One region of the Caproiciproducens sp. CPB-2 genome, then DNA from elsewhere that is predicted to be linked to it. Evidence: riboswitches for the same ligand, from Rfam matches in the RefSeq annotation. Region 1 holds a riboswitch; the other holds the start of a gene.

The links. A riboswitch is a leader RNA that binds a small molecule or an ion and turns the genes downstream of it on or off. The one in region 1 is predicted to bind thiamine pyrophosphate.
Region 2: another riboswitch for thiamine pyrophosphate. It lies ahead of thiD (bifunctional hydroxymethylpyrimidine kinase/phosphomethylpyrimidine kinase); the one in region 1 lies ahead of thiT (energy-coupled thiamine transporter ThiT).

The regions. Positions count from the first base shown of each region.
Region 1 is NZ_CP142860.1:3,340,564-3,352,702, reverse strand. It holds gene ilvC (ketol-acid reductoisomerase) at 120-1,121, opposite strand; gene ilvN (acetolactate synthase small subunit) at 1,203-1,703, opposite strand; gene ilvB (biosynthetic-type acetolactate synthase large subunit) at 1,717-3,342, opposite strand; gene VXK30_RS16660 (TVP38/TMEM64 family protein) at 3,731-4,558, opposite strand; gene thiT (energy-coupled thiamine transporter ThiT) at 4,793-5,365, opposite strand; TPP riboswitch at 5,447-5,558, opposite strand; gene VXK30_RS16650 (HAD hydrolase-like protein) at 5,616-6,275, opposite strand; gene VXK30_RS16645 (thioesterase family protein) at 6,288-6,671, opposite strand; gene VXK30_RS16640 (heparan-alpha-glucosaminide N-acetyltransferase) at 6,883-7,665, shown strand; gene VXK30_RS16635 (Tex family protein) at 8,126-10,285, shown strand; gene ychF (redox-regulated ATPase YchF) at 10,369-11,463, shown strand; gene rbr (rubrerythrin) at 11,766-12,139, shown strand, end outside.
Region 2 is NZ_CP142860.1:2,451,071-2,463,209, reverse strand. It holds gene VXK30_RS12205 (RNA-directed DNA polymerase) at 1-830, opposite strand, end outside; gene VXK30_RS12200 (hypothetical protein) at 987-1,793, opposite strand; gene VXK30_RS12195 (ammonium transporter) at 2,109-3,344, shown strand; gene VXK30_RS12190 (P-II family nitrogen regulator) at 3,365-3,706, shown strand; TPP riboswitch at 3,847-3,944, shown strand; TPP riboswitch at 3,975-4,072, shown strand; gene thiD (bifunctional hydroxymethylpyrimidine kinase/phosphomethylpyrimidine kinase) at 4,254-5,057, shown strand; gene thiC (phosphomethylpyrimidine synthase ThiC) at 5,054-6,367, shown strand; gene thiM (hydroxyethylthiazole kinase) at 6,398-7,216, shown strand; gene thiE (thiamine phosphate synthase) at 7,206-7,841, shown strand; gene VXK30_RS12165 (HAD family hydrolase) at 7,838-8,488, shown strand; gene VXK30_RS12160 (GH1 family beta-glucosidase) at 8,519-9,874, opposite strand; gene VXK30_RS12155 (carbohydrate ABC transporter permease) at 9,915-10,775, opposite strand; gene VXK30_RS12150 (carbohydrate ABC transporter permease) at 10,772-11,725, opposite strand; gene VXK30_RS12145 (carbohydrate ABC transporter substrate-binding protein) at 11,820-12,139, opposite strand, start outside.

The sequences.
Region 1 (12,139 bases):
TTAAAATATTCCGCCGGTTTTTCGGGGCGGCATCGGAAACAGACTTTCGTATCGTAAGATGCCCCGGAAAAATGCGGCGGAATCAGTACCTTTTTGATTATATGTTTTAAATCGTGAAATTAGTCAATCGGATCGTCGTTCCACGCATACATTTTGCGCAGCTCTTTGCCGACTTCCTCCAGCTGATGGCTTGCGCCGATGCGGCGGCAGGCGTTGAAGTGCGAGCGGCCGTTCTTGTTTTCCGCAATCCACTTGGAAGCGAAGGTGCCGTCCTGAATTTCGCCGAGGACCTTCTTCATTTCCTTCTTGGTCTCGTCGGTGATCAGGCGCTTGCCGGTCTCGTAGTCGCCGAACTCCGCGGTGTCGCTGATGGAGTAGCGCATCAGGCCGAAGCCGCCGCGGTAGATCAGGTCGACGATCAGCTTCATTTCGTGGATGCACTCGAAGTAGGCGTTTTCCGGAGCGTAGCCCGCTTCCACAAGGGTTTCAAAGCCGGCCTGCATCAGGGCGGTCACGCCGCCGCAAAGCACGCACTGCTCGCCGAACAGGTCGGTTTCGGTCTCGATTTTAAAGGTGGTTTCCATGATGGCCGCTCTCGCCGCGCCGAGTCCCGCGCCGTAGGCAAGGCCGATGTCCTGCGCGTGGCCGGTGTAGTCCTGCTCGACGGCGATCAGGCAGGGAACGCCCTTGCCCGCGACAAACTCGCTGCGCACGGTGTGGCCCGGGCCCTTCGGGGCGATCATGAATACGTCGACATCCTTCGGCGGCTTGATCTGGCCGTAGTGAATGTTAAAGCCATGGGCAAACGCAAGCGCTTTTCCCTCCGTAAGGTAAGGGGCAATGTCCTTTTTATACATTTCCGCCTGGCGCTCATCGGGAATTAAAATCATAATAATGTCCGCGGCTTTGGTGGCCTCCGGGACACTCAAAACCTTCAAACCGGCAGCCTCGGCTTTTTCCTTGCTCTTGCTGCCTTCATACAGGCCGACCACTACATTGACTCCGCTGTCGTGCAGGTTCAGCGCATGGGCGTGGCCCTGGCTGCCGTAGCCGATAATAGCGACGGTTTTACCTTTGAGCAGATTGATGTCGCAATCTGCCTGATAATAGATTTTTGGCATGATAAATTCCTCCTTGCCTGATGGCAAAATATTAACGAAACACTTAGACGGCGCTGCCGCATAAGGGTTGGTTGGCTTGGTTCAGCTGTTCTGTTTGCGGGCGGTGGTGGGGCCTTTTTCAATGGCCAGAGTGCCCGCGCGGACGATTTCCTTGATGCCGTAGGGCTTTAACAGGCTGATAAGCGTCTGAGTGTGCTCGTCGTTGTCCGTCAGCTGGATGGTCAGCGAGGTGGTGGCCACGTCCACGATCTGGGCGTGCATCAGCTCGACGATCTTCATGATTTCGGCGCGCTGCTTTGTCTGACAGTTCACCTTGATCAGCGACAGCTCGCAGCTGATGAACATGCCGGGCTGCAGCACCTTGACCTTGATGACGGGAATCAGCTTGTTGAGCTGCTTTTCCACCTGTTCTACAATATATTCGTCGCCGTTCACCACAATGGTGATGCGGGAAATGGCGGGATCCTCGGTGATGCCGACGGCGAGGCTGTCAATGTTGAAGCCGCGGCGGGAAAACAGGCCGGACACCTTTGAGAGGACGCCGGGCTGGTTTTCAACTAAAATCGAAAGGGTGTATTTCATTTTCCTGCCCTCCCTATATCGTGGGCGCGTCGGGGTTGACCCGGCACACCAGGATAAAAGCCCTGTCGGACGTGAACATTTCTCTGGCGAGGCGCTCCGCTTCTTCGTTGGAGGTGGCCAGCGCCGCGGGAATGCCGTAAGCTTCCGCAATCTTCACGAAATCGGGGTTGCCCTGCAGCAGGGTCATCGCGTAGCGGCTGCCGTACTTGTTGTCCTGTATTTCCTTCACCATGCCCAGCCGGTCGTTCTGCATCACGATGATCTTGATGTTGACGCTGTTCTGGCAAAGCGTACCCAGCTCGCACATGGCCATCTGGAAGGAACCGTCTCCGCAGATGCACAGCACCTGTCGGCGGGGCTTGGCCAGCTTTGCGCCGATGGCGGCGGGGAGCGCGTAGCCCATGGTCCCCAGTCCGCCGGAGGTCAGGAACCGGCCTTCCTTTACGTTGAAATTGCGTGCCGCCCAGATCTGGTTCTGGCCGACGTCGGCGGTCAGGATGGCGTCCTCCTCCATCAGTGAGGAAAGCACGCGCATAAAGGAGCGTGGCTCCACAAAACCGCTGCTGTTGTCCGGTTCTCCGCCCGGGACGAATTCTTTTTTATACCGCAGTACGGCGTCGATCCACTCTTTCGGAACCGAAACGGCGCTCTGCTCGATGAAATCGCGCAGCACCAGCCGGATGTCGCCGACGATGGGGATATGGGCGGTCACATTTTTGCCGATTTCGGCGGGATCGATATCGATATGGATAATGGTTGCCTTTTCCCCCATCTGTTCCGGCGCGGATACCGCCCGGTCGCCGACCCTCGCGCCGCAGAGGATGATCAGATCGGCCTCATGCATGGCGCGGTTGGCGTTTTTGTGGCCGTGCATCCCGATCATGCCGAGGTACAGCGGGCTGTTCATGGGGACTACGCCGATGCCCATCATGGTGGAAACCACCGGGATCCCGCTGTTCTGTGCGAAGGCGACCAGCTCGTCCCGCGCCCCGGCGAGCACGACGCCGCCGCCGCAGACAAGGACGGGGCGCTTCGCTTCGGCCATGGCGGAGAGAGCCTTTTTGATCTGCATGGCATGTCCCGTGGTGCGGGGCTTGTACCCGATGATGTTCGCCTTCTGCGGGTAGACGAATTCCGGCACCTCTTCCGCCTGAATGTCCACCGGAACGTCGATCAGAACCGGTCCCGGCCGGCCTGTGGAAGCGATATGAAAGGCTTCCTTGAAAATCCGCGGAAGGTCCGCGGCGCTTTTCACCAGATAGGAATGCTTGGTGAACGGCTCGCAGGCGCCGGTGATGTCCGCCTCCTGGAACACGTCGCGGCCCAGAAGCTCGGAACTGACCTGCCCCGTGATGACGATCAGCGGGATGGAGTCCATGTAGGCCGTCGCGATGCCGGTAATCAGGTTGGTCGCGCCCGGCCCGCTGGTCGCGACGCAGACGCCGGGTTTTCCGCTTGCGCGGGCGTATCCGCTGGCCTCGTGAGCGGCGTTCTGCTCCTCGCGCACCAGAACGTTTTTGATCGGCGAGCGATATAGGTAATCCAGGAAAGGACAGATCGCTGCTCCGGGATATCCGAAGGCGATCTGCACGTTTTCGTTTTTCAGGCATTCCGCCATAATCTCTGCTCCGCTTATCAAAAACAGTCACCTCTTAATCATTGATTTGTTATAGCGGCTTGGGCCGCCGTTTTCCTCTTGCTTGCCGACCGCATGGTCTGCCCTCAGGCCGGGCGGGGACCTGCCGGTCCGGGATGCGCCTACGGCGGACTCGACTGCAAGCAAAAAGATGAATGGATCGCTAATCCCGTCGTTCTAAGGTAACGGCGGGAGGGTCCCATAAAATCCCCCTGCACCCCCGGGGTATCCCCAAAGTACCTTTGTGTGGCACGATACGGTTGTGGTTTTCATGGACGGAGGATACGGGAAGGCAAGTCCATTACCCGGTCTTCCAACGTCGAATGTGTTTAAGTTATTATAAGTTTTTTGCCGGTATGAGTCAAGCGTTTTAGCGATTTAATTGGATGAATTACCGTTCTTTCTTTTTCAGCACGGCGGAAGAGGGGAACGACGGGCTTTTCGGGGAAGAAAGCTCCTTCTTTTTATCAGGATGCTTCGCGACGGTGCGGTACAGCAGGTAGCCCGCGGCGCTCAAAGCGCCGGTCGCCGCAAAGAGGACGGCGGCCTGTGTGTAATTGCCGCTGAAGAGCGCCCAGCCCCCGAAGGAGCAGGCCAGCAGGGACGGGGTGCGCGCAAGGGTGGAAATCAGCAGGAATCTGCCGAAATCCTGCGGCACAAGGCCGGCGGAAAACACGAACAGGCGCTTGGGCATTCCGGGGATCAGGAAAACGATCCAGTAAAAGGTATCGCGCGATTTGGGGCTGCGCAGGTAGCGGATGTGTTTCCGCTGGGCGGGGGTGAAGAACAGGCCGATCAGCCGGTGGCCGAACATCCGGGTGAAATAAAAGATGATGGTGGTGGAGATCATCACCGAGCAGAGGGTCAGCAGGCTGCCCTGTACCCGCCCGAAGGCGTAGCCGCCCGCGATGGTCGTCAGCTCCAGCGGGATGGGGAGAAAGCCCTGCAGAATCTGGATGCCCAGGAACGCGGCGCGGCCCATCGCGCCCCGGCTGCGGATAAAGCTTTCAAACCGGTCGGGGTCCCGGATCAGCGATAAAAGCGGTCCGCACAGAACGACCGTGAGCCAGAGGAACAGCCCCGTGGCCGCAAGCAGCACAGCCCCGCCCAAAAGCCGGTCGCGGAACGTCGGGCCCGCCGTTTCCGGCAGGTCGGCGGCGGTTATTTCCGGCGGGGGGCCGGTTTTTTTCTTTTTTGACCCTGTTCGAAGAATCGTCACCCGGCATAGCCTCGTTTCATGGGTTCTTATGGAATAGTATACCACAAAAATATGGTAAATAGATACTCACCCCCTGCCCCCTCCCGCACACAAAGCAAGCGAAAATCGAAAACAATCCGAATGCGGAAGGGGGTTCCGGGACGGGAGGGGGAAAGACACTTGGAGCGATACAAAAAAGCATGAAGGACGGAACCTCCGCGCTTCATGCTTTCCTGTTAAGTTATGATTCCTGTTTCATGATGCGTTTCCGGGAGCACGGTGCTCCACGCGGTCAAGAACCCGGATTAAGATAACCGAGACAACGGCGGTGATGACCGCTTCGGGAAGCATGTAGCTGCCGTTGTAGGTTAAGGAATAAATCCAGACCGGCGTGCCTTCCGGCGCGTAGCCGCCCCAGATCAGGATGCCGGACAAAAAGCTGCAGAGAAACCGCAGAAACACAGCGGCGACGGAGCCGACGGCGACGCTGGCAGCCCTGTTTTTAAACGGCTTGCCGAAGAAAGCGGCGGCACCCAGAACAGTGAACGCCAGAACATAGTCCAGCAAAACGACACCGGCGAACGCCCCGAAGGTGTTTACCGGCGGCGCACTGAACTGGAGAATCATCTGCAGCAGGCTGTGCGCAAACGCGGTGGAAATGCCCCACTTCAGGCCGTGCCGGTAAGAAACCAGCACCAGCGGGACCAAGCTCGCGCAGGTAACGGAGCCGCCCTGCGGCAGCTCAAAAATCTTGAACATGCTCAGTACGGTGGACATTGCGATCATCAGCGCGCATTCCACAAGGATAACGGTCGTGTTCTTTCTCATAATTACCCTCCAGTCAATTATATGGAACTGAAATTGAAAAATTACCTGAAGGAAAATAAAAACGCCCTGTGATGCCACAGAGCGTTAAAAAATCATCTTTCCTACGCTGGCATTATCCAGATCAGGTTTAAGGGACATAAACGTCGATTCGCTTCATCTCAGCCGAGGTTACTCAGCGCCCCTGTATATTCAGTTCTTATGTTCAGCATACCCTAACATTTCCGGTTTGTCAAGGGGATTTCCGTTGGATTCAGGAATCCTTCAGAAGCATGCCTCTCAGCTCGTCGATATCGCGGGCAAAAACTTTGCCGCCTTCCGCTTGCATGTCCTCTTTGGTGCCGAAGCCGTACAGAACGCCGATAAAGTTGGTGCCGGAATTCCGTGCGCCCACCGTGTCGTACACCGTGTCGCCGACCATGACGGCGCGGTCCGGCTTCACATGACAGGCGTCCAGACAGGAGTTGATCAGGATGCTCTTGTCGCCGCTGCGCTCCGAATCGTCCGGGCCGGAAACGTGGGCGAAATATTTTGTCATGTCAAAATAGTCCAGTACGCGGCCGGTGATTCTGGCCGGCTTGGTGGTGGCGACGGCAAGCGTGGCGCCGTTCGCCCGCAGCTCCTCCAGAAAATCGATCATGCCGGGGTAGGGCTTGTTCTGGAACGCTCCGGAGACCTCGTATACTTCGCGGTAATTTTTGACCGCCTGCGCGGTCTGCTCCTGTGTCAGTCCGCAGTAATGGACAAAGCTGTGCCACTGCGGCGGGCCGATGAATTTGCGCAGGATGGAAATGTCGGGCACCGGCTGCCCCATTTTTTTAAGGGCATATTTTACCGAGCTGGTAATGCCGGGCTCGGAATTGGTCAGTGTGCCGTCCAGGTCAAAAATAATCAGATCATAAATCGGTTTCATCGTTACCCTGCCTTACTTGTTTTTTCTTGCTTCCGCTTTGGCGGCGAAGCTTTCCTTTTTCACGCTGACGCGCTCGTGGGTCCCGGTCGCGATCAGGCCGGCGTTGTCGTAGGCTTCGAGCTGAAACCGGTAGACCCTGCCTTCCGCTTCGGTCAGTTCCGCGCTGACCGTTACCTTGCAGCCCGGCGCCGTGGGGTTCAGGTGGTTCACCGTGATGACGGAGCCGACGGTGGTGTAGATGTCTTCAAGATACGTCTGGGCCAGCTGCGCCGCCGTACCCTCAAAAAAAGCGGCGATCATCGGGGTGGCAAGAACACGGACGCTGCCGCTGCCGATATTCACCGCGAGCATATCTTCGGTAACCGTGTATTCGCGGGTCAATTTTGTCTCTTTCATTGAAATTACCTCCCGTACCATGATATAATAAAAAATAAGCGGTTTCACTAAGGCCCGCTTCCGTGCGGCCTGAAACAGGGCGCGCGACATTGTTTATATTATAACATGATCCGGGGGATTTATAAAGATAGAACTTTCAGCGGTTATCCCTTTCATTCCTATGCGAAACGCCGGTTTTGACCGTGCAAATCCGAAATCGGAGGGTGAACGAATGCCGAATCAAATCAAAGGGGCAGGGCGCAGGCGGATTTATTTTATGGATGAGCTGCGCGGCTTTGCGGTTTTCTGCATGGTGTTTTACCATGGCTTTTATACGCTTGCCTACCTGTACAACCTGAAAATCGGAATGCTCCTGCTGAACTTCTTTATGCCCGCGGAGCCTTTTTACGCCGGGCTGTTTATGCTGATTTCCGGCATTTCCTCGAACCTGTCGCACTCCAACCTTGCGCGCGGGTTCAAGCTGCTGGGGGTCGCGCTTGTGGTCACCCTGGCGACCTGGTTCGTCCTTCCGGATGAGCTGATCGTGTTCGGCATCCTGCATTTTCTGGCGGTCTGCATGATTCTTTACGGGCTGCTGAAACCGGTTGCCGACCGCTTTTGCTTCTCGTGGGCGGCGGTCGCCGTCTGCGCGCTGCTGTACCTTTTGACCATGGGCATTTCCAAGGGGTACCTCGGGCTTTCGCCGGAATGGGGGGTGACGCTGTCTCCTTTCCTGTACCATACCGACTGGCTGGCGCCGCTCGGCCTTTACAGCGATACGTTCCGCAGCGCGGACTATTTCCCGCTTTTCCCGTGGATGTTTGTGTTTGCGGCGGGTACCTTTTTAGGCAAGCTTGCCGCGCAGGAGCGGTTCCCGGCGTTTATGTACCGTTCCCGCGTGCCTTTTTTTTCCTGGCTGGGGCGGTACGCGCTGATCATTTATGTGATTCATCAGCCGGTGATTTACGGGGTGTGCTACGCCGTTTCCGCCATTGTACAGTGGGTTTGGGGATGAAGGTCCCGGAAACTCCTTCCGGCGCGCCGGGCGCGGACCTGCCGGTCGGGAAGCGGACCATGCGGTCGGCGGGCGCCTACGGCGACGCTCTTATTCAAATGAGAGTAATCTGACTCCCCCAGTCAGGCTGCGCCTGCCAGCCCCCTCAAGGAGGGGGCCAAACCTCTGCCTTCCCGTTATCCCTTCGTCAATGAAAACCACAGCAATACCGTGTCACACAAAGGTGTTTGGGGATACCCCGGGGGTGCAGGGGGATTTTATGGAATCCTCCCGCCGGGAATTCAAAATCCCCCTGCGCGTCCTTTGCCTACTTTCGGACAAGAGCGAAAGTAGGGGCCAGCCCGGCCTGAGGGCAAAGCTAACGATCAACTCCCTTTTGCGGCGGTGCGCTCAAATAAGGGGGACTGAGGGGTTCCCATGCTATGAATTTTAAATTTTCGGAAGATGTTGGAGGATATTTATGGATTTTGCGTTATTGATCGCGGAACAGTTTCATTTACAGCAGTGGCAGGTGCAGAAGGTCATTGAGCTGATCGACGAGGGCAACACCATCCCGTTTATCGCGCGTTACCGAAAGGAAGCGCACGGCTCGCTGGACGACCAGACGCTGCGCGAGATTTCGGAGCGGCTGGAGTACCTGCGCGCGCTGCAGAAGCGCCGGGAGGAGGTTACGGACCTGATTGCCGCCGCCGAATGCATGACGGAGGAAATCGCCGCCGCGCTGGCCGCCGCGGCCACCCTTTCCGAAATCGACGATCTTTACCGGCCGTTCCGCCCCAAGCGCAAAACGCGCGCGTCCGTGGCAAAGGCGAAGGGCCTTGAGCCGCTTGCGGACGCGATTTTTGCGCAGCAAAAAGACGGCGCGTACCCGATCGACATGGCGGAAAGCTATGTAAACGCGGAGCTGGGCGTGGAAACGCCTCAGGACGCGCTCGCCGGTGCGCTCGATATCATTGCGGAGCGGATTTCCGACGACGCGGGGATCCGCAAACGGCTGCGCGTGGTCGCCATGGCGCAGGGAGAGGTGGTTTCCAAGGCGGCGAAGCCGGACGAGGATTCCGTTTACGCGCAGTATTACGACTTCCGCCAGCCGGCGGCGAAGATCGCCGGGCACCGCGTGCTGGCCGTCGACCGCGGGGAGCGGGAGGGCTTTCTGAAAGTAAGCGTGGAGCTGGAGCGCCTGAAGGGGTTGAATATTGTTTCCTCCGTGAGCGTGAAGGGGAACGGCCCCTGTGCGGAAGCTGTTCGGGAGGCCGCGGAGGACGCCTACGACCGGCTGATCTTCCCCTCCATTGAGCGCGAAATCCGCAATGCCCTGACCGAAGCCGCGGCAGAGGCCGCGATCAAGGTTTTTTCCGTCAACCTGCGCCAGCTTCTGATGCAGCCGCCGGTCAAAAACCGGGTGGCCATGGGGCTGGACCCCGGGTACCGCACGGGCTGCAAGGTCGCCGTGGTGGACCCGACCGGCCGCGTGCTGGACACCGGCGTGATTTACCCCACCCACTCCCGGGCGAAGGTGGAGGAAGCAAAAAAAGTCATTACCGATTTTATTCTGAAATATAAAGTGGAAGTCATCGCGATCGGAAACGGAACGGCGTCGAAAGAGACGGAGATGTTTGCCGCCGACGTGATCAAAGCGCTGCACAGCGGCGTTTCCTACATGGTGGTCAGCGAGGCGGGCGCGTCCGTCTATTCCGCGAGCAAGCTCGCCGCGCAGGAATTTCCCGAGTTCGACGTCACCCTGCGCAGCGCGGTCTCCATCGCGCGGCGGATGCAGGACCCGCTGGCCGAGCTGGTCAAAATCGACCCCAAGGCCATCGGCGTGGGGCAGTACCAGCACGATATGCCGAAAAAGAAGCTGGACGAGGCGCTCGGCGGCGTGGTCGAGGACTGTGTGAACACCGTGGGTGTGGACCTGAACACGGCGTCGCCGTCCCTGCTGGAAAAAATCGCCGGGCTTTCCGCGGCGGTCTCCAAAAATATTGTGGCTTACCGGGAGGAAAACGGCGCGTTCCACTCGCGCAGCGAGCTGAAAAAGGTGCCGAAGCTGGGGCCGAAGGCCTTTGAGCAGTGCGCGGGCTTCCTGCGCGTGGCGGAGAGCAAAAACATTCTGGACAATACCGCCGTCCACCCCGAATCGTACGACGCGGCAAAGGCGCTGCTTTCTCTGTGCGACTACGACATGGACAGCCTGAAAAAGAACGGCATCGGCGACCTGAAAAACCGGGTAGAGAAAATCGGGGCGGACAGCGCCGCCCACAGGCTCGGTATCGGCGTACCGACGCTCAGGGATATTGTGACCGAGTTGCTGCGCCCGGGCCGGGACCCGCGCGACGAGCTGCCCGCGCCCATGCTGCGCACCGACGTGCTGAGCATGGAGGATCTGAAGCCCGGCATGGAGCTTTCCGGCACGGTGCGCAACGTGATCGATTTCGGCGCGTTTGTGGATATCGGCGTGCATCAGGACGGCCTTGTCCATATTTCGCAGATCTGCGATAAATTCATCAAGCATCCGGCCGAGGTGCTGAAGGTCGGCGACGTGGTGAAGGTGCGCGTGCTGTCCGTGGATACCGTGAAAAAGCGCATCGCGCTGACCATGAAGAGCGGGGAAATCGGCTGACGGGGGAGAAACCGCCTTGCATCGGGGAGTACAAACCTTTATAATAGGTTCATGAATAACAGAGACAAAGAGGGAATTAAAATATGAAGCTTGGTATTGTGGGGCTGCCGAATGTCGGCAAAAGCACCCTGTTCAACGCGATCACAAACGCGGGCGCGCAGTCCGCGAACTATCCGTTCTGCACCATCGAGCCCAACGTGGGCGTGGTCGCGGTGCCGGACAAACGGCTGGACAAGCTGGCGGAAATGTACCATCCGGAAAAATACACCCCTGCCACCATCGAGTTTATGGATATCGCCGGGCTGGTGCGCGGCGCGAGCAAGGGCGAGGGGCTCGGCAATAAATTCCTTGCCAATATCCGCGAGTCCGACGCGATCGTGCATGTGGTGCGGTGCTTTGTCAACGACGACATCATCCATGTGGAGGGGAGCATCGACCCGAAAAGGGATATTGAGACCATCAATCTGGAATTGATCCTTTCCGATATGGAGGTCCTTGACCGCCGGATCGACAAGACCCAGAAAATGATCAAGGCCGACAAAAAATACCAGGTGGAATACGACTTTTTCCTGCGCGTCAGGGAAACGCTCGACGCCGGAAAATCCGCGCGCAGCGTGGAGTGCACCGAGGAAGAGGCGGAGCTGCTCAACTCCGTTTCCCTTCTGACCAACAAGCCGGTCATTTACGCCGCCAATGTGAGCGAGGACGACTTTAAGGGCGGAATCGAAAACAATGACTATTTTAAGGTGGTAAAAGAGATCGCCGACAGCGAGCACGCGGGCGTTCTGCCCATCTGCGCGGAGATCGAGGCGGAGATCAGCGGCATGGACAAGGACGAAAAGGAGCTGTTCCTTTCCGACATGGGATTGAAGGAGTCCGGCCTTGACCGCCTGATCAACGCCTGCTACAGCCTGCTGGGGCTCATTTCCTACCTGACGGCGGGCCAGCCGGAGGTACGCGCGTGGACGATCAAAAAAGGGACCAAGGCGCCGCAGGCGGCCGGAAAAATCCACACCGATTTTGAGCGCGGCTTTATCCGCGCCGAGGTGGTCGCGTTCGACGACCTGATGGCGTGCGGCACCATGGCCGCCGCAAAGGAAAAGGGCCTTGTCCGCAGCGAAGGGAAAGAGTATGTGATGAAGGACGGGGACATCGTATTGTTCCGGTTCAACGTCTGATAAACAAGGATGTTGGCCTTCTTTTTGTGGGAGCCTGACTCTTGCCTCCCTCAGTCAGGACCTGTTGGTCCGGGCTTTGCCTGCCGTCTCCCCTGCTAAGGAAGTTGTTTCGGGGTCCTCCGAAACCGATTCAACAGATAACTATCTGAGAGCATCGCCGTAGGCGCCTGCCGACCGCAGGCCCCATTTTTTGGAAGAAAAATCGGATGCTTTCTTGCGTGGGGCGGATTCCTGATGTATAATTGACTCAGGCAAACAAATTCTATTCTATATGGAAATTTATCTGAAGGAGGAACTTTATCATGGAATTAAAAGGAAGTAAAACAGAAGCGAATTTATTGGCTGCATTTGCGGGTGAATCCCAGGCAAGAAACAAGTATACCTTTTACGCGTCCAAGGCGAAAAAGGACGGATACGAGCAGATCGCGGCCATTTTTGAAGAGACTGCCAACAATGAAAAAGAACACGCGAAGCTGTGGTTTAAATATCTGCATGGCGGCGAGATAGGCCCGACAACGGACAACCTGGACGACGCGGCAAGCGGCGAGCGGTATGAATGGACGGAAATGTACAAGGAATTTGCCGATGTCGCCGAGCAGGAAGGCTTCACCGAGATCGCGCAGACCATGCGCCTGATCGCGACCGTGGAAAAGAGCCACGAGGAGCGTTACCGCAA
Region 2 (12,139 bases), 890 kb from region 1:
ATATTCGTCTTATTGTTCAGGGAAAGCCCCAGCGCGGTCACGTACTTTTCGATTTCGTCCCAGCAATACTGCAAATATGCCTTGTCCTCATGAATCAAATAAAAGTCGTCCATGTACCGCCCGTAAAAGCGGATACCCAGCTTTTCTTTTATAAAATGGTCCATTCCCGAAAGGTACATGACCGCGAACCATTGTGAAGTTTGGTTTCCGATAGGTATTCCGGGGTTTTCTGTGCTGTCAATTATCATGTCAGTAAGCCACAAAATGTTAGGGTCCCGAATATACTTGCGAACCATCTTTTTCAACGGTTCGTGCTGAATGGAATAGAAATACTTTGAAATATCGCATTTCAAAACCCATCCGTCAGCATACCCGCCCGTTTGCGGAGAAACCCGCGGCAACCCCTCCTCCCGGCGTTTCTGTTCCGCGCGTGACTTACGTTCAAAGTAATATGAACGCATGAAATTTTCCAGCCGATACAGTCCGTAGTGCGTGCCTTTCCCGGTCTGTGAAGCGTAATTGTCAATCATGAAGCTTCGTTCAAACGCGGGTCCAAGTATGTTATCGCATAGGGAATGCTGAACAACCTTGTCTTTGAATGCGTTCGTCATTACAATTCGCTCTTTCGGTTCATATACCCGAAACACGAAATATTCGGACGGCTTATAGGTTTTTGTTTTCAGCAATTCCGAAAGTAGGCAGAGGGCTTCAAGCAAATTCGCTTCAAACTTTGCGACGCTTTCTTTTCCCCGCTTGCCCCGGCGGGCTTTCAGGAATCCGGCGTATAGGTTGCCGAAATCGTAAACCCGCTCAAAATCTGCGTTCTTCATAAAAAAACTCCTTGCCGTGTATAGATTCCACCTTGCATGAAAATGACCACCCCGACGGATTCCCGCCGTTGTGGTCTTTGCAATGCTTTATCATCGGACCCCGCCACGCGCCCGCGGCGGGACGGAAGCCGCCCCGCGGCTTCACCAATCTTGTATTTACCATCGTTCTGTCACCACGACGGAGGGATACACTTTCCTTTGATGATAGGGCGTTCCGATGATCTTAATACGGCTTGCTTCAAATCCCCATTCGCTATTTACTGCAACCTTTGCTTCGTCCTCTGATATTTCCGTGTCGCAATTATTGACTATCCACTTGTCGCGCCCCTCTTGATATGCAACAATCGCTTCTGGCTTCCGCAAGCACCATTTGTGGTATGCGTACCTGTAAACCTCGGAAGCGGTGAGTTTTCCAGCCTTTACAAACTCCGCAAGCGCGTTGTAAACCTCTCCCGCCGTGTTCTCACTCCATTGTGAAAAATCGCTGATTCCCATTCCTGCTTCTGCGGCAAATTCATCTTCCGTAAGAAGAATGCCGCGTGAGCATTTCCAAGCCCTGTCATATCCCGCCCGCAACGCTTCTTCGGTTTTGAACGCCCACCCTCTATCAAGGAGGAATTTTTCAAAGTCGGTTATCTTTGAAAAGTCGGTTGTCGTTGTTCTGATTTTTTCGGCAAGCATTTCACCGTAGCCGGGGAGGGCGGCGGCATTTTCCGTCCCGCTCTCGTTGCTTTCCTCTGCAACTTCCGCTTCAATCCAAATGTTTGTTACGGTTTCGCCGTACTCACCCGTGAGAACTTCCAGCCTGCAACCTAAATCACAAATGCGGTTATAGTAGTTAAGTGTCGGGTGTCTGTAAATGTCATATCCGGCGCGGCGGCTTGAATCTTCGTCTTTCTCGTAATCCGTCGGGAAAATCTTGTTGACCTCTTTCCAAGCGTCCTGTATAGTTGCAACTTTCATCGTGCTTCCTCCTTGCGCTTTCGGCTGTTCTATGGCAAAAAAATAAATGCGTCCGGTACGATTTCACCTTTGAATTGGTGAAATGTACCTTTCGCATTTAATGTTACAATCTTCGAACGATTGATTTTGAATTTTTCCGCTTGACAGATGCTCCAAAATAGATTAATATATTTTGGTAATAAAGGCGGCCGTGAGCAGAAGGCTGCCTGCCGACGCGTCTTATTGGCAATGAGGTCAATAAAGCTTTACTTTCATGTATTGCTTTATTGACCTTTTTATTTTTTCTGCAAAAAACAAAAGAATAGGGGTTTGAACATGGATCATGGAGATGTGGCGTGGATGCTGACCTCCTCAGCTCTGGTACTTCTTATGACACCGGGCCTGGCATTTTTTTACGGCGGTTTTGTTAAGCGGAAAAATATTATCAATACGTTGATGTCTTCGGTTGTTCTGATGGGGGTGGCTTCCGTTTTGTGGGTGCTGGTCGGCTTTTCCCTTTCCTTCAGCGGGGATATCGCCGGTATCATCGGAAATCTGAAATGGGTGGGAATGAATTTTAATGGCTTTACGGATACAACGCTTCCTTACCCCAACACGCTGACTTTTGCCGTTTTCCAGATGATGTTTGCCATCATCACGCCCGCGCTGATGACCGGCGCGGTTGCCGAAAGGATGAAGTTTTCCTCTCTCGTTGTTTTTACGGCCATCTGGTCCCTGATCGTCTACTATCCCCTTGCGCACATGGTCTGGGGCGGAGGGTTCCTGTTCGACATCGGTTCCGTGGATTTTGCGGGGGGCAACGTGGTACATATCAGCTCCGGCGTCAGCGCCCTTGTCCTTGCCATCTTTCTCGGCAAGAGGAAAAATTACGGCAAGGCGACTTACCGCCCGCACAACGCGCCGATGATTTTTATGGGCGCCGCGCTTCTGTGGTTCGGCTGGTTCGGCTTTAACGCGGGCAGCGCATTAGCAGCGAACGAGCTTGCCGTTCACGCTTTTCTGACAACGAATACCTCGGCTGCCGCGGCGATGCTTTCCTGGCTGATGATCGAAGTGGTCACGAGCGGAAAACCGACGATTGTGGGCGCTTCCACCGGACTGGTGATCGGCCTTGTGGCGATTACTCCCGGAGCGGGCTTCGTTCCCGTCTGGGCGGCTTTGGTCATCGGGGCCATGGTCAGTCCCATCTGCTATTTCTTCATTACCGTTGTGAAGCCGAAATTCGGCTATGACGACGCGCTGGATGTGTTCGGGTGCCATGGCGTCGGCGGAATATGGGGCGGTATTGCGACGGGTATTTTTACGCAGAAATCCATCAATTCCGCGGCGGCGTGGAACGGGCTGATCTTCGGCAATGCGAACCTGTTCCTGCGCCAGCTTGCGGCAATCGCCATCACCGTTGTCATCGCGGTTGTCGGTACCCTGATCGCCGGGAGCATCGCTTCGGCTGTTACGGGCGGCATCAAGGTTTCCCAGAAAGACGAGAATGTGGGGCTCGACGCTTCCCAGCACGGGGAATCCGCTTACCCGGCGTTTAACGGGATGGATTAAGAAATGAGAATGGTGAAGATATGAAAAAAATTGAAGCGTTTATACGTCCGGATCAGCTGGAAGATATCAAAGAAATCCTCGATTCTCTCCAGCTCAACGGCCTGAGCATTATGCAGGTCATGGGCTGCGGCAGTCAAAAGGGCTGGAAGGAATTTGTAAGGGGTACGGAGGTCGACTGCCAGTTCCTGCCGAAAATCAAAATTGAAATGATCGTTCTGGACGAACAGGCCGATACGGTTGTGGACAGCATCGTCGAAAAGGCGTACACCGGGGAATACGGCGACGGAAAAATCTTTATTTCCGACATCAGCGACGCCGTCCGTATCCGTACGGGGGAACGCGGCAGGGAGGCTATCCAATAGCGTTCATAATGGGTTCCATGGGATAAAAAATTCGCCGGACTGCCGGTTTCCTTCCGTTTACGGTGTTCCCTGTACCAAAGCGGCGTGGAAAAATACGGACGGAAGACGGATTGACAGGCATTCCAATACAGTATATAATAAAATACAACGGGGGGAACTCATGGAGTTGAGAAGGTAAAACCTGACCCTTTGAACCTGTCGGCTAATACCGAGGTAGGGAACGTTGACTGATTCGCGTTCACCTGTTTGGGTGGACGCTTTTTTAATTAAATAGACGCGGGGGGACTCATCCGAGTTGAGAAGGTAAAACCTGACCCTTTGAACCTGTCGGCTAATACCGAGGTAGGGAACGTTGACTGATTCGCGTTCACCTGTTTGGGTGGACGCTTTTTTAATTAAATAGACGCGGGGGGACTCATCCGAGTTGAGAAGGTAAAACCTGACCCTTTGAACCTGTCAGTTAACGCTGTCGTAGGGAGCACAATCCGGTTCTTTTATGCTCGCCTTGACGGTGGGCATTTTTTTATTTCAGAAGGAGGAGTTAGCTATCAAAAATTTACTGACCATTGCGGGTTCCGACTGCAGCGGCGGAGCCGGAATCCAGGCCGACCTGAAAACCTTTGCCGCGCACGGGGCCTTTGGCATGAGCGTCATTGTTTCGGTGGTGGCGGAAAACACCAGCCGCGTGATTTCCATTCAGGATATCCCGCCTCAGATTGTCGCCGACCAGATCGACGCCGTGTTTGAAGATATCGCGGTGGACGGGGTAAAAATCGGCATGCTTTCCGGCGCGGAGCAGATGAAGACGGTCGCGGAAAGGCTGCGTTTTTACCGGCCCGGCGGCGTGGTGCTGGACCCGGTGATGGTCGCGAAGGGCGGCCGCGCCCTGATGCACCCGGACGCGCTGGAAACGCTGAAAGCAGAAATGCTGCCGCAGGCTTTTCTGCTCACGCCCAATATCCCGGAAGCGGAAGCCATCACCGGCATGGAAATCCGCACCGTCGGGGATATGGAAAAAGCCGCGGCTGTCCTGAGGAGCATGGGCCCCCGGCATGTGCTGGTCAAAGGCGGGCATCTGGAGGGCGACGCGGTGGACATTTTGTTTGATGGGGAAGAAATCCATCCGTTTCGGACGGAGCGGATTCCCACAAAAAATACCCACGGTACGGGCTGTACCCTTTCCTCCGCCATCGCGGCGAACCTTGCGAACGGAATGGACGTTCCCGAGGCCGTCGGCGCCGCGAAAGAATACGTTACCACAGCCATCCGGCACGCGCTGCCGGTCGGCAAAGGTCACGGCCCGACCAATCATTTTTACAATTTATATAAAAACGGAGGATTATTACAATGAGAACATATCACACGCAGATGGAAGCGGCCAAAAAGGGCATTGTCACCAAAGAGATGGCCGTGGTGGCGGAAAAAGAATCCATGGAGCCCGAAAAGCTGCGGGAGCTGGTGGCATCCGGGCAGGTCGCCATTCCGGCCAATATTCACCATACGGCCCTGTCCCCGGAAGGAATCGGCGCGGGACTGAAAACAAAAATCAACGTCAATCTGGGAATTTCGGGCGACTGCAAAAATTACGATGTGGAAATGCAGAAGGTGGACATGGCGCTCCGCTTCGGCGCGGAAGCAATCATGGACCTGAGCAATTACGGCAAAACCAATACCTTCCGGCGGGAGCTGATTGCGAAATCCCCCGCGATGATCGGCACGGTGCCCATGTACGATGCGATCGGGTATCTGGAAAAGGATTTGCTGGAAATCTCCGCGAAGGATTTTCTGAAGGTGGTGGAGGCGCACGCGAAGGAAGGCGTGGACTTCATGACGATTCACGCGGGCATCAACCGCCGCGCGGTGGAGAGCTTCCGCAGGGAGGGCCGTATCATGAACATTGTTTCCCGGGGAGGCTCTTTGCTTTTTGCGTGGATGGAGATGACGGGCAATGAGAACCCGTTTTACGAGTACTATGACGAAGTGCTGGAAATCCTGCGCGAATACGACGTGACCATCAGCCTGGGCGACGCGCTTCGTCCCGGCTGCCTGGACGACAGCACCGACGCGGGGCAGATCGGGGAGCTGATCGAACTGGGGAACCTGACCGGACACGCGTGGGAAAAGAATGTGCAGGTCATGGTGGAAGGCCCGGGACACATGGCCATGAATGAGATCGCGGCCAATATGACGCTGCAGAAGCGGCTTTGCCACAACGCGCCGTTCTATGTGCTGGGACCTCTGGTCACCGACATCGCTCCCGGCTACGACCACATCACTTCCGCCATCGGCGGAGCGATTGCGGCTGCCAGCGGCGCGGATTTCCTGTGCTACGTCACCCCGGCGGAGCACCTTCGCCTGCCGGATCTGAACGATGTCAAGGAGGGAATCATCGCCAGCAAAATTGCCGCGCACGCGGCGGATATCGCGAAAGGCGTTCCCCATGCGCGCGACCTCGACAATCAGATGGCACACGCGCGCCACAGGATGGACTGGGACGAAATGTTCCGGGTCGCCATAGACGGGGAGAAGGCAAGGGACTACTTTGAAAGCACCCCTCCCGCCGACCGCCACACCTGTTCCATGTGCGGAAAAATGTGCGCCGTCCGTACGACCAACCTGATTTTGGAAGGCAAAAAAGTAGAATTCTGCTCTGAAAAATAAAAGAGAAATAAATATCCGGAGGATGAAACAATGAATCAGATCACCAAAGAAGTATCAAACGCAATCCGTGTCCTGAGGGAAAAGGTTCCGCTGGTACATAATATCACCAACTATGTGACGGTCAACGACTGTGCAAACGCGCTGCTTGCCATCGGCGCTTCGCCCATTATGGCGGACGACATTGCGGAAGCGGCCGATATTTCCGCTATTTCTTCCGCGCTGGTGCTGAATATCGGCACACTGAACCAGCGCACCATCGCCTCCATGCTTGCGGCGGGGAAAAGAGCGAACGAACTCGGGATCCCCGTCGTGTTTGACCCGGTCGGCGCGGGTGCGTCCAAACTGCGCAACGACGCGACCAGAGAAATCCTGGAGCAGGTCAGGCTTACGGTCCTGCGCGGGAATATTTCCGAAGTCTCCTTTGTCGCGGGGCTGGGCGCTTCGACGAAGGGAGTGGATGCCTCCGAGGCCGACGGCGGCAACGACGCGGTTGCCGTCGCAAAAGCCGTTGCGGAAAAGCTGGGCTGCACGGCTGCTGTTACCGGTGCGGTAGACGTGATTGCCGACGGGAAGCGCGTCGTCAAAATACGCAACGGACATCCCATGCTCAGCAGGGTGACCGGTACCGGCTGCATGACCTCCGCGCTGGTCGGCGCCTACGCGGGCGCGCTGCGGGACGGATTTACGGCGGCGGTCTCCGGAATCGCTTCCATGGGAATCGCGGGCGAGCTTGCGTACGAAGCGGCGGGCCAGACCGGCACCGGCAGCTTTCATATCGCCGTGATCGACGCGCTGAGCCGCCTGAATCCAGTTTTATTGGAAGAGAAGGCGAAGCTAAATGAAATCTGAAATTGATTATTCCCTGTACCTCTGTACGGACAGGGAACTGATGAGCACCCCTACGGTGGAGGAATCGGTGGAGCAGGCGATACAGGGGGGCTGTACGGTCATCCAGCTGCGGGAAAAGAATATTCCCTCCCGCCTGTTTTACGACACGGCCCTCGCGGTGAAAAAGGTGACGGAACATTACGGCGTCCCTCTGATCATCAACGACCGGCTGGACATTGCGCTTGCGGTCGACGCGGATGGCGTGCACGTGGGGCAGAGCGATTTGCCCTGCGGCGTGCTGCGCCGTATTTTGGGGGAAGAAAAAATCATCGGGGTGTCCGCGTCCACTCTGGAAGAAGCCGTTCGGGCCGAAAAGGATGGCGCGGATTATCTCGGCGTGGGCGCCATGTACGCGACCGGGACGAAAACGGATGCCGCAATCGTCTCTATGGAAGAACTGCACGCCATCCGCAGGGCGGTTCAGATCCCGATTGTCGTCATCGGGGGGATCAACCGGAAAACCGCCCCCGCGTTCTGCAAGACCGGGATCGACGGCTTAGCGGTGGTTTCCGCGGTGGTCGCACAGCCCGACATCCGCGAAGCCGCCCGCGGGCTTTTACAGATTTTCCAGGGAGGGAATCCATGAAGGAATTGAAAGGCGCGATTTTTGACCTTGACGGCACCTTGCTGGAGTCCATGGGAATCTGGGCGCAGATCGATCAGCGGTTCCTTGCGAAACGGGGAATCCCCCTGCCGGACGACTATGTCGAAAAGGTTACGCCTATGAACTACCGGGACGCGGCGGCGTACACCATCGCGCGGTTTTCCCTGCCGGAAACGGCGGCGGAGGTCATCCGCGACTGGAAGGAAATGTCCGAACAGGCATACCGTTTTGAAATCGCGCTGAAGCCCCGGGCCGGGGAATTCCTCCGGAAATTGAAAAGCCGGGGGGTCAGGCTGGCGGTCGCGACTGCGCAGGCCCCCGAACTGTACGAGCCGGCGCTGAAAAACAACGGCGTTTTTGACCTGTTCGACGCTTTTGCCCATCTGGGCGAGGTGGAGAGGGGGAAGGGTTTTCCCGACATCTATCTTCTGGCGGCGCAGCGGCTCGGCCTTTCCGCGCGGGACTGCGTGGTGTTCGAGGACATTTCGGCGGGAATCCGGGGAGCGAAGGCAGGCGGCTTCCGGACCTGCGGGGTTTACGACCCGTACTCGGACTATGAAAAAGAGACCATCCTCCGGGAAGCGGATCGGTATATTGATTCGTTTGCACAACTGCTGGAACCGGACTGAATGGATACGAACAAAACGGAGAGAGGCTTTTCAGAGCCTCTCTCCGTTTTGTTCTATCATTTTTTGGTACCAGTAAGCGCTGTCCTTCGGGATTCGCTGCTGTGCTTCGTAATCGACATAGATGATACCGAAGCGTTCGTGATAACCGGAATCCCATTCAAAATTATCCATCAGGGACCAGACAAAGTAACCTGCGACATCAATACCCTCATTTACCGCCATCCTTAAATAACGGAGATAGCGGCGCAGATAATCGATCCGGTTCGGGTCGTGTACCCGCCCGTCCAGGGAGATGGCGTCGTGGGCGGACATCCCGTTTTCACTGATAATGATTTTTTTGCGGTATTCTTCATACAGGAATTTACTGCACCAGTACATGCATTCCGGGGTTACGGGCCAGTTCATGGCCGTTTTTGTCATCCCCACGGGGAACGGCACAGGCTCCCAGCCGTCCTTCACCGCCCGGACGCGGGCGGAGTGGTAAATATTCTGCCCGTAAAAATCGATTGGCTGACGGATGAGCTCCATATCCTCTGCGCTGATTTCGGGCAGTACATCGGGAAATTTTTGCAGGAAGTCCTTGGGGTACTCCCCCTTCAGGATCGGGTCGCTCCAGAGGGAGACGCTGAAAAGCGCGTCAAGATAGTCGCCGGGGACCTCGAAGGTAGCGCGCCGCGCGGCTTCGGCATCCTCGGTCCGGTCGGTCTGCGAAACGAAAATCCGCCCGCACTGCGCCAGTCCCACACTGACAGGACCGCCGTATTCCCTCAGCGCGCGGACAGCTCCTCCGTGCGCCAGCAGGACGTGGTGGACCGCCAGAAAATTATCCGCGGCGGAAAGCTTCAGGCCGGGCGCATGCGTGCCGCGGCCGTAGCCCAGTCCGATAAAGCACTGCGGCTCATTGATGGTAAAATAGTGATGGATTTTGCCTTTAAATCGTCTCGCGATGGTTTCGGCATACTGTTCGAACCACAGCGGGCTCTGTGGGTTCAGCCAGCCGCCCTGCTTCTGCAGGACGGCCGGATAATCCCAATGAAAAAGAGTGGCATAGGGTGTAATCTGATTTTGCAGGAGTTCCTCTACAAGGTCTTCATAGAAACGCATGCCCGCCTCGTTTACTTCCCCCGTTCCGTCCGGCAGAACGCGGGGCCAGGAGAAGGAGAAACGGTAAGCACGGATGCCCAGCTGTTTCATCATGGCGATATCTTCGCGGAAGCGGTGATAATGGTCGCAGGCGGCGTCGCCTGTCTGACCTTCAAAAACGGCGCCCGGAATACGGCAGAACTCATCCCAGACAGAGTCGCTTTTGCCCCCTTCCCGCGGGGCCCCTTCGATCTGGTAGGAAGCGGTTGCGGCGCCCCAGATGAAATTTTCAGGAAATCCCATTTGCTTCATCCCCAGCTCAGTTTATTTTGCGGCGGACCGGTTATCCCTTTACGCCGCCCAGCGCAACGCCGCGCACAATGTATTTGGAGAGAATCAGGTAAATCATGATGACCGGAATGATCGCGATGGTGACCATCATGTAGACCTGCCCCATGTCGAATTTGAGGAAATCCGCGCTGCGTAGCTGCGCAATCAGGATGGGCAGAGTCTTTTTGTCAGCTTTGTCAATCAGCAGGGCGGGAATAAAGAAGTTATTCCACGCGGTCACAAAGGTGAAAATCGCCTGTACGGCCACCGCCGGCTTCATGATCGGCAGCACGATGGTGTTAAAGGTGTGGAACTCGCCGCTGCCGTCAATGCGCGCGGCCTCCACGATTTCCATCGGCATATTGCTGTCGAGGTACTGTTTCATAAAGAAAAACACAGTGGGAGAAGCAATGGAGGGCAGAAACAGCGGAATCAGGGAATTGCGCAGCCCCATCGCCTGCATCTGATTGACGAAGCCCACCGCCGAAATCTGCGTCGGCATCATCATAATCAGCAAAATAACCGTAAAAGCGGTCTTCTTAAATCTGAAATCGTAAGCGTAAATCCCATAGGCGGTCAGCGCCGAGAAATAGGACGCCAGAAGCGCCGTCAGCGCGGAGACGACAAGGCTGTTATAAATACCGCTCAGCACGGGGATGTTCGCGTTTTTCAGAAGATTTTTCAGGTTTACGACAAAGGATTTTCCCGGAAGAAACGAGAACCCCTGCTGAATCTGATAGGTGTTCCGGGAAGCGTTGATCAGCAGCATGTAAAAGAAAAACAGGCACAAAAAACAGAGAACGGCCAAAACAAGATAACAGGCGGCCCGTGCGGCGGAAAGTCCGGATTGGCCGGATTTAGAACGCTTATTCATCCATGGACACCCCTTTTTCTTTTGTTTCCGGCAAAGCCGTCGTTGTTTGTCGTGATAAAATAGATCAGGAAGCAGAGCGCCGCGCAGATCAGGAAAAGCACGGTGGAGACCGCTCCGGCCATCCCGTAATTTTTGCTGTACATATGGTTGTTCAGGTACATGATCATCGTGGTCGCGCTGCGGTCCGGATTACCGGAGCCGTTGGTCAGAATCTGGGGCACGTCAAACATCTGCAGGCCGCCGATGAGCGAAGTGACCAGGACATACGCCATAATGGGACGGATCAGCGGAATGGTGATCCGCCAGAACATCTGGTTGGAGGAGGCGCCGTCGATTTCGGCAGCCTCGTAAAGTCCGGGGTCGACGCCCATGATCGCCGCCATCAGCAGAATCGTGGTATTTCCGAACCACATCAGGAAATTCATGAAGCTGATCAGGCCGCGTGTGCCGGCTATGCTGGCCAGAAAACGGAAGGGCTGGCTGAAAATACCGAGGGACACCAGGCTTCCGTTGACGGGGCCGTTGTCGGAGAACAGCGCGAAAAACAGCATGGCAAAAGCGGAAGCCATGATCAGATTCGGCATATAGATCACGGTTTTAAAGAACCCCTGCCCGCGCAGGTTCAGGCGCTGGTTGGTAAACCATGCCGCCAGCAGCAGCGAGATGATGATCTGGGGGACAAAGCCGATCAACCAGATCAGAAGGGTGTTTCCCAGGTAATTCGGCAGGTCCGTCTGAAATAATTTGACATAATTCGCCATGCCCGTAAAGGTAGGTCCAATAATTTTCAGCCCCTGGCGGTAATATTGAAAGAAGCTGTAATAAATGGTGGAGCACAGAGGGATCAGTGAAAAGATAATAAATACGATAAAAAACGGAGCGATAAAAAGATACCCCCATTTTGCGTAGCGGCTGCGCTTCCTTTTTTTCGGCGTACTCTCAGCGTTCATGAAGTCGAAGCCCCCTTTCCCTAATAAAGCCGCACGACCGCGGTCCGGGGGAAGCCCCCTTTGGCAGCCGTGCGGTCAGCTTAAAAAACGAGTGTTATGACGGCCATTTTATCTCTGTGATCTCAGGATATTTTTCCTTGACTGTTTTTTCAAAGTTTGCCTTTGCTTTTTCAAGGTCGATCGTGCCGTTGAAATAGTCCTTGAAGCATTTCTGCATGCTTTCGTTCATTCCCTGATCGTAGGGACCGGCGTTGCTCATGTCGATCTTCGGCGCCACTTCGGCAAAAAGCTTAATGTGGTTCTGGCCGCCGAGAAACGCGGATTTGAAGTCGCTGTTCGCGATTTCTTCCATGGCCGCTTTGTTATTGGTATAATCCTGTGTGTCGGTTGTGATCTTCTTCATGATCGTTCCGT